Regions from separate parts of the Tritonibacter sp. SIMBA_163 genome, predicted to be linked through region 2. Evidence: riboswitches for the same ligand, from Rfam matches in the RefSeq annotation. Region 2 holds a riboswitch; each other region holds the start of a gene.

Region 1 (2,260 bases), on a different contig from region 2:
TTTCGTCATCATCAATGGACAGGACGTTCAGGAGAACCGGTTTCGCTCCCGACATCAGTGCGTAGTCTTGTACGTTCATTTTCGACATGTTTTGACCTTTTACTCACAACAAGTTGCGGTTGAAGCCGTACTGCTCCTTGCACCGCACCTGAATGTTATCCCCAAAGATAACGTGTTTTCAAAAGAAAGACTTGTCGAATTGAATTAATGAACTCCTGCTTAAATGCGGAAAGCCGTATCATTTAATTCGCCAAACCATCGCATATGTTGCTTTTATTGGAGCGTTTGCGCCCACTTGATGATGGTAAAACGGACGAAAGCACGTCTCGATGTTCTGAACACCGACATCGTGTGCGGCATGGATACGCAGCGCGCCCTTACCATCTGCGGCATGCGGTCAGGACCATCGAAGATCCCTGTGCGACCCCCGTGTTCGCCACGCCGACTGCATCGGCGCGTATTGAGCGCTCCGTTGCGGTCATGTCCGTCTTGGGGGGCAGTGTGGACGACGCCGAGCAAGAATTGTGGCGCGGACGTCGCGCTTGTCTCGAACTCAATAAACAATGTCGCAATTCGCGGATCTGGTTTTTCGAATCTCGGTACAACTCAGTCCCAAGAGGTGCTGCGCGGAGCGATCCGTGTGGAGAATTTGGGAAGCCGGTGAAACTCCGGCGCTGCCCCCGCAACGGTCATGGAACCCGCGCGCGCGACATCAGCCACTGGGTGGAGGACCCCGGGAAGGCGTTGCGCTCCGACCAATTGGTCAGTTCCTGAGCCCGGAAACCAGCCTCAACAGATATCGTCAACCGCGGGCGGCGGTTTGGGCATCTTGCAGGGCGCGGCTTCCTCCGCCGCGGCCTAACGGGTTCCCTGTGCCGTCCGAACAACCAACCAACCGCAGTCGCGCCGCACATGTCGGACGCAGGCGGCAGGGGAGTCAGGAAATGAACAGCAATATCAATGCGCTGATCGCAAATCACCAGCCGGGGCACGGGCTGGCGCAGGCATTTTACAACAATGCTGATGTGTTCCAGACCGATCTGCAGGAGATTTTTTACAAGGAGTGGCTGTTTGCCATTCCCGCCTGCGAGCTGGAAAAATCAGGCAGCTACGTCACCCAGCAGATTGGAACGTACAACGTGATCATCGTGCGCGGTTCCGACGACGTAATCCGTGCGTTTCACAACTCCTGCCGTCACCGGGGATCGGTGATCTGCAAAGCGAAGAAGGGCAACAACCCAAAGCTGGTCTGCCCCTATCACCAGTGGACCTATGAGCTGGATGGTCGCCTGCTGTGGGCCCGAGACATGGGACCGGACTTTGATGCCAGCAAGCACGGTTTGAAGACAGTGCACTGTCGTGAACTTGCCGGGCTCGTCTACATTTGCCTTGCGGATGAGGCGCCGGACTTTGAGCATTTTGCAGAGATCACACGCCCCTACCTGGAGGTGCACGACCTGTCGAATGCCAAGGTTGCATATGAGAGCTCGATCGTCGAGCAGGGCAACTGGAAACTGGTCTGGGAAAACAACCGTGAGTGTTATCACTGTGGCGGCAACCACCCGTCGCTGTGCCGGACATTCCCGGATGATCCATCGATCACCGGTATCGAAGGCGGCGAAACGCCCGCAACTCTGCAGGCGCATTTCAACCGTTGCGAGCAGGCAGGGATGCCGGCGGAATTCTATCTGAACGCTGATGGTCAGTTTCGCGTGGCCCGCATGCCGCTGAAAGAGGGCGCCGAGAGCTATACGCTCGATGGTAAGACCGCTGTGCGACGCTGGCTGGGGCGGGCGCCGTTCGCCGACGCCGGATCGCTGTTGAAGTTCCACTACCCGACCACCTGGAACCACTTCCTGTCGGACCATTCCATTGTGTTCCGGGTCACTCCGATCAGTGCGACCGAAACCGAAGTCACCACCAAATGGCTGGTCCATAAGGATGCTGTTGAAGGGGTGGACTATGACCTCAACCGACTGACCGAGGTCTGGATCGCAACCAACGACGAAGACCGCGAAGTGGTCGAGTACAATCAGATGGGCATCAATTCACCTGCCTACGAGCCCGGTCCCTATTCCCAGGTTCAGGAAAGCGGCGTGCTGCAGTTCGTGCAGTGGTACCTCGATACCCTCAAGCGCAATTGCGCCCCTCAGACCTTGGCGGCGGAGTAACAGAACATGCCGAAAATCAGTGAACGCACAATCTGGAAAGATACTGAGATGCTGGAATGCGTCTCCATCATTCCAGAGATGGAGAACAC
Region 2 (2,260 bases):
GAGTAAGCTTCCCCGCTTCGTCAAAAACCGGGGTCATCGTGTTACGAATATACTGCGTACCCAGAACGGCGGGCAAATTTATCTCATATGTCGTGGCCTTGGCCGTCCGCACCACATTCTGCTGCACTGCAAGGGCACGTGCACCAGTGGAGCCGCCAAATATCTCCAAAGCGGATTTCCCGAACCAGCCGCTTTCGGGAAGCTGTGCGATTTCCCGCGACCGTTTGTTGATCGCTATATATCGGGGGATCTGGTCGTCACCGACTTCCAAAACGATTACCGCCATGCCTATAGCATCCAATATGGCATAGAGTTCGTTCACTTGCAGTCGTTTCACGCGTTTGTCCCTTTGTGCAGGAGAGCACCTACCGCAGTATGCCGGGGGCAACATCTAACCGAGCATATCCTAGTACCGAGTTTCTCTAAACCAAAATTGAACATGGAGGTCTTCCGGAGGTTCAAATGCGCTGAATTGCGCAGCCTTGGGCATGACGACATCCGCCTGCATCCCTGCCAGCGCCCAGACCCTCGCGATGAGGGATGCCGTCGGCAAAGAGACAAGAACGCCGGAGGGGATTGCCTACGGCCCCTGCCAAGGTGCGACGGCGCAGATAGCGTCGGTCTGATGTACTGGCGGCACAATAAATGACATTCTCCGAGCTTTCCCGGACGGAACACCGCCCGGCCCGTCGGCCCGCCGCCAGCGAACCTGTCACCATGAGAGCCTTTCATCGCACCGACGCGACATGCTAAACTTTTGTGGACGCGAGATGTGGAGGCGCAAGATGACGACGGTGACAGGGGGCTGCCTGTGTGGAAGTGTCCAGATCACAGCAGTCGGACCGCCGTTGCGCGTTGGCATGTGCCACTGTCTCGACTGCCGCAAGCATCACGGTGCGGTCTTTTACTGCGCCGCAGTATTTTTGCAGCAAAACGTGACCGTCAGCGGTGATCTGCGCCACTATCAGGAGCGGTACTTCTGCCCTACATGTGGATCCTCCGTTTTTGCCAAAAGCGGCGATGAGATAGAAGTGCATCTGGGCGCCTTGGATAAGCCGGACATGTTTGCGCCAGAGTATGAACTCTGGGTGCAGCGGCGTGAAAGCTGGCTTCCTGCGCTCGACGGCCGCCCGCAACACGATCAAAACCGGCACCAAGAAGACTAGCGCGCAGCTATCCACATGCCTCTGTGGAAAACTTCCCTGAAGAAACCATACACCATATATTGACCATTTGCTGGATCTGCATCAATATCGTGTTGCTTTGGTTCTTGTGAGGCGACTCGCAAGCAATGAGGGAAATCGGTGAAAAACCGACGCTGCCCCCGCAACTGTAAGCGGCAAGTCCACCCTGGGCCACTGATGCGCACTACGCATTGGGAAGGCGGGATTGGGCATTTGAGCCGTGAAGCCAGGAGACCTGCCAAAGCAGACAACGACGACCGCGGCGGAGGGCCCGGACGCGTGACACGGTGCTGTTTCGGCGCCGGGTTCCGTGTCCCCTTTCGTCCAAGCAGACAAAACCTGAGGGACCCTTTGCCGATGAGCATCACCGTCTATTCCAAACCCGCCTGTGTGCAATGCACCGCCACCACCCGCGCACTCGAGGCGAAGGGGATTTCTTTCGACGTGATCGATCTGACCGAAGATGCTGCCGCAATGGAAATGGTACAGGGCCTTGGTTACCGTCAGGCCCCTGTGGTTGTCGCTGGCCAAGAGCACTGGGCCGGGTTTCGCCCCGACCTGATCGGCCGTCTGGCCTGATCCGGCGCTGATCGGATGGCCGGGCTCGTCTTTTTCTCTTCACGATCGGGCAACACGGCCCGATTGGTGGAGCGCCTCGGGCTGGAGGCTCTGCGGCTGCCGCAGGCAGGGCCGCCGCCTGAGCTGGACGCGCCTTTTGTACTGGTGTCTCCGACCTTCGCCGACGGCGAAGGGCGCGGCGCAGTGCCCAAGCCGGTCATTCGGCTTTTGAACAACACACGCAATCGCGCCTTCCTGCGGGGCGTGATCGCGGGAGGCAACCGCAACTTTGGTGCGACCTTTGCCCTTGCCGGTGAGGTCATCGCACGCAAGTGCAGCGTCCCCGTTCTCTACCGCTTTGAACTGGCGGGAACCGAAACAGACATTACCCGCATCCGCGCGGGCCTTGCCCGGTTCTGGGCAGCACAGGAGAGCCAGACATGCTTGACGCAAGCGTAACCGCCGATCTCGACTATCATGCCCTGAACGCGATGCTGAACCTCTATGATGATGAGGGG
Region 3 (2,260 bases), on a different contig from region 2:
ACAGCTTGCCCAAGGTTATCAACGGGGATGTTCACCGGTTTCGACAAGTACTGCACAACCTCGTTTCAAACGCCGTCAAGTTTACCGAAGTCGGACAGGTTTTGATAAGCGCCACAGCCATTGACGATGGCATGACCCTATTGGTGCGTGTCAGCGATACCGGGCCTGGGGTGCCCGACGAGGCTCGTGATGCGATCTTCCAGCCGTTTCGTTAGGCCGATAGCAGTGATACGCGAAAATTCGGTGGCACTGGCCTGGGGCTTTCAATCTCCCGAGAGCTTTGTCATCTGATGGGGGGGGAATTGCGGCTGGCTCCTTCCGCTACGAAGGGTGCGGTATTCGAAATCAGACTGCCCTTGATCCCGGCAGATGATATCTTGGATCTCGAAAACCGCCCTGACGCGTTCTCAGATGTATTGCCCGTTATGCCCGTGATGGATGTTCTGGTGGTCGACGACAACAAGACAAACAGGTTCATTTTGGAAAAGTTCCTGTCCTCATCATCCTGCCGGGTTCAATCCGTCTCAAGTGGAGCAGAAGCAATCGAACTGGCGCGGGATCTGGCGTTCGATATCATCTTGATGGATATTCAAATGCCTGGAATGGATGGGGTCGAGACCACTCGACGGATCCGTTCTCTGGAGCAGGCAGGCGGGCGCGAACCCGGGTTTATTGTGGCTGTGACCGCGAATACGATGCCGGAGCAATCTGCTCACTACCTGTCGGCGGGCATGGATGAGGTATTGGCAAAGCCGGTGTCCAAAGAGCCATTTCTTAAGATGATCCAAACCGTTCGCCGCAAGGTCGCGCAGTGCGCCGAAGACAAGGCGGCGTTGCCGCGGTAACCGGCATGACCCGGCAGGCAGACGGCATTGGGCAGGACCTATTGCGCAAACAAGACCGTCAAGAACAGGCTCCATACCACTATCTGTGCACGAGACCTTCTCCCGGGAAGTGATCGAATGGTCTATCTCGGCGCACGTGGCATATATATTTTCGCGTGATCATGCAGTCTGAAGCAACGACGACAGTTTCGCCATGCCGCTTGACAGGGATTGCGCTGCTGACGCAAGAGAGGGGCGATGGTTCCCCGACGCCAAAGGCAAGTGGGATGAAAAGGGAATTCGGTGAGGAGGAGCCCAGAGGCGCCAAATCCGAAACTGCCCCCGCAACTGTAAGCGGCAAGTGCCCCGTCACGCACCACTGATCCACCGGGATCGGGAAGGGACGAGAGCGCAATGATCCGCAAGTCAGGAGACCTGCCATCACGACTGTAAACCAAGCGGGCGGTGGGCCTGCGGAGGACGTGATGACAGATGCCAAAGGTCTTATGAACCGCAGCGACCCGTCTCCTGTCAGGAGGTTGGTATGCACGCGTATCTTTACCTGATTTCCGCCACCTATGTGAGCGCGCAACGCTTTGCCATGTTGGCACAAAAGCTCGAAGGCGCAACTGCGGGTCCTGCATTGGCGATCCGGCTGGAAGCGGAAGGAGCGGGCCTCTGGTCTGCTCTTGATGAATTGTGCGCACGCGGCGCAACACGAATTGATCTGCGGCCCGTGGGGTTGCCGTTTTCGCAGTCATTGGAGAAATGGCTTCCCGGGGCTGCAGGCGCATGGCTTGCCCGGCAGGACCTGCCAGTGCCCGAGCTGTATTTCTCTGCCAGCCCAGAAAGTGACATGGGCGTGATCACTGCAGTCGCCCGGGCTGAGCTGCCAATGCGCCGAATTTCTGCGAAGCCACAGGGGGAAAGAGGCAAGGGCTGGGACCTGCCGCCAGCTCATCAGCACCACTTGTTGGTCTGCACGGGGCCTCGCTGTCACGTGAAAGACGCCCCAAACCTCGCCGACGTCCTGAAAGTCGAAATCCGTCGGGCAGGGCTTGCGGACAGTTGTCTCGTCACCACGACGGGCTGTGTTTTTCCCTGCAACGCCGGCCCGGTGATCGTGCACTACCCGCGTGGGGACTGGTATCGCATGGCGGACCGTGCGGACATTCAGAATTTTGTCGCCACCGTTCTTGCGCGCGGTGGCAGGCTTGAATCACTTATTTTCCATCAAACTGGAGTCTCCCATGAAACTGCGTAGCCTGCTGCTGCCGCTTGGTCTTTTTGCTTCCGCCGCACACGCTGACCCTATCAAAGTCGAAAGCTGCGGCGTGTCTCATACGTTTGAAAGCGTGCCATCCCGGGCCATAACCCTGAACCAGCAGGCTACAGAAGTCATGTTGGCCCTGGGCCTTGAGGAATCTCTGGTCGGC

The links. Region 2 has a riboswitch for cobalamin ahead of nrdH (glutaredoxin-like protein NrdH). Riboswitches for the same ligand answer to the same signal wherever they lie in the genome.
Region 1: it holds a riboswitch for cobalamin, as region 2 does, so the genes downstream of both, R0J92_RS18320 (aromatic ring-hydroxylating oxygenase subunit alpha) here and nrdH (glutaredoxin-like protein NrdH) in region 2, are expected to answer to the same signal.
Region 3: it holds a riboswitch for cobalamin, as region 2 does, so the genes downstream of both, R0J92_RS19805 ((2Fe-2S) ferredoxin domain-containing protein) here and nrdH (glutaredoxin-like protein NrdH) in region 2, are expected to answer to the same signal.

The regions. Positions count from the first base shown of each region.
Region 1 covers NZ_JAWJBP010000019.1:5,930-8,189, forward strand. Annotated here, with positions in the region: gene R0J92_RS18315 (response regulator) at 1-88, opposite strand, end outside; cobalamin riboswitch at 601-807, shown strand; gene R0J92_RS18320 (aromatic ring-hydroxylating oxygenase subunit alpha) at 945-2,171, shown strand; gene R0J92_RS18325 (hybrid-cluster NAD(P)-dependent oxidoreductase) at 2,178-2,260, shown strand, end outside.
Region 2 covers NZ_JAWJBP010000014.1:23,271-25,530, forward strand. Annotated here, with positions in the region: gene R0J92_RS16685 (ATP-binding protein) at 1-337, opposite strand, end outside; gene R0J92_RS16690 (GFA family protein) at 786-1,166, shown strand; cobalamin riboswitch at 1,248-1,442, shown strand; gene nrdH (glutaredoxin-like protein NrdH) at 1,542-1,763, shown strand; gene nrdI (class Ib ribonucleoside-diphosphate reductase assembly flavoprotein NrdI) at 1,779-2,201, shown strand; gene nrdE (class 1b ribonucleoside-diphosphate reductase subunit alpha) at 2,183-2,260, shown strand, end outside.
Region 3 covers NZ_JAWJBP010000025.1:17,523-19,782, forward strand. Annotated here, with positions in the region: partial or broken gene R0J92_RS19800 (histidine kinase N-terminal 7TM domain-containing protein) at 1-845, shown strand, start outside; cobalamin riboswitch at 1,067-1,282, shown strand; gene R0J92_RS19805 ((2Fe-2S) ferredoxin domain-containing protein) at 1,369-2,088, shown strand; gene R0J92_RS19810 (ABC transporter substrate-binding protein) at 2,075-2,260, shown strand, end outside.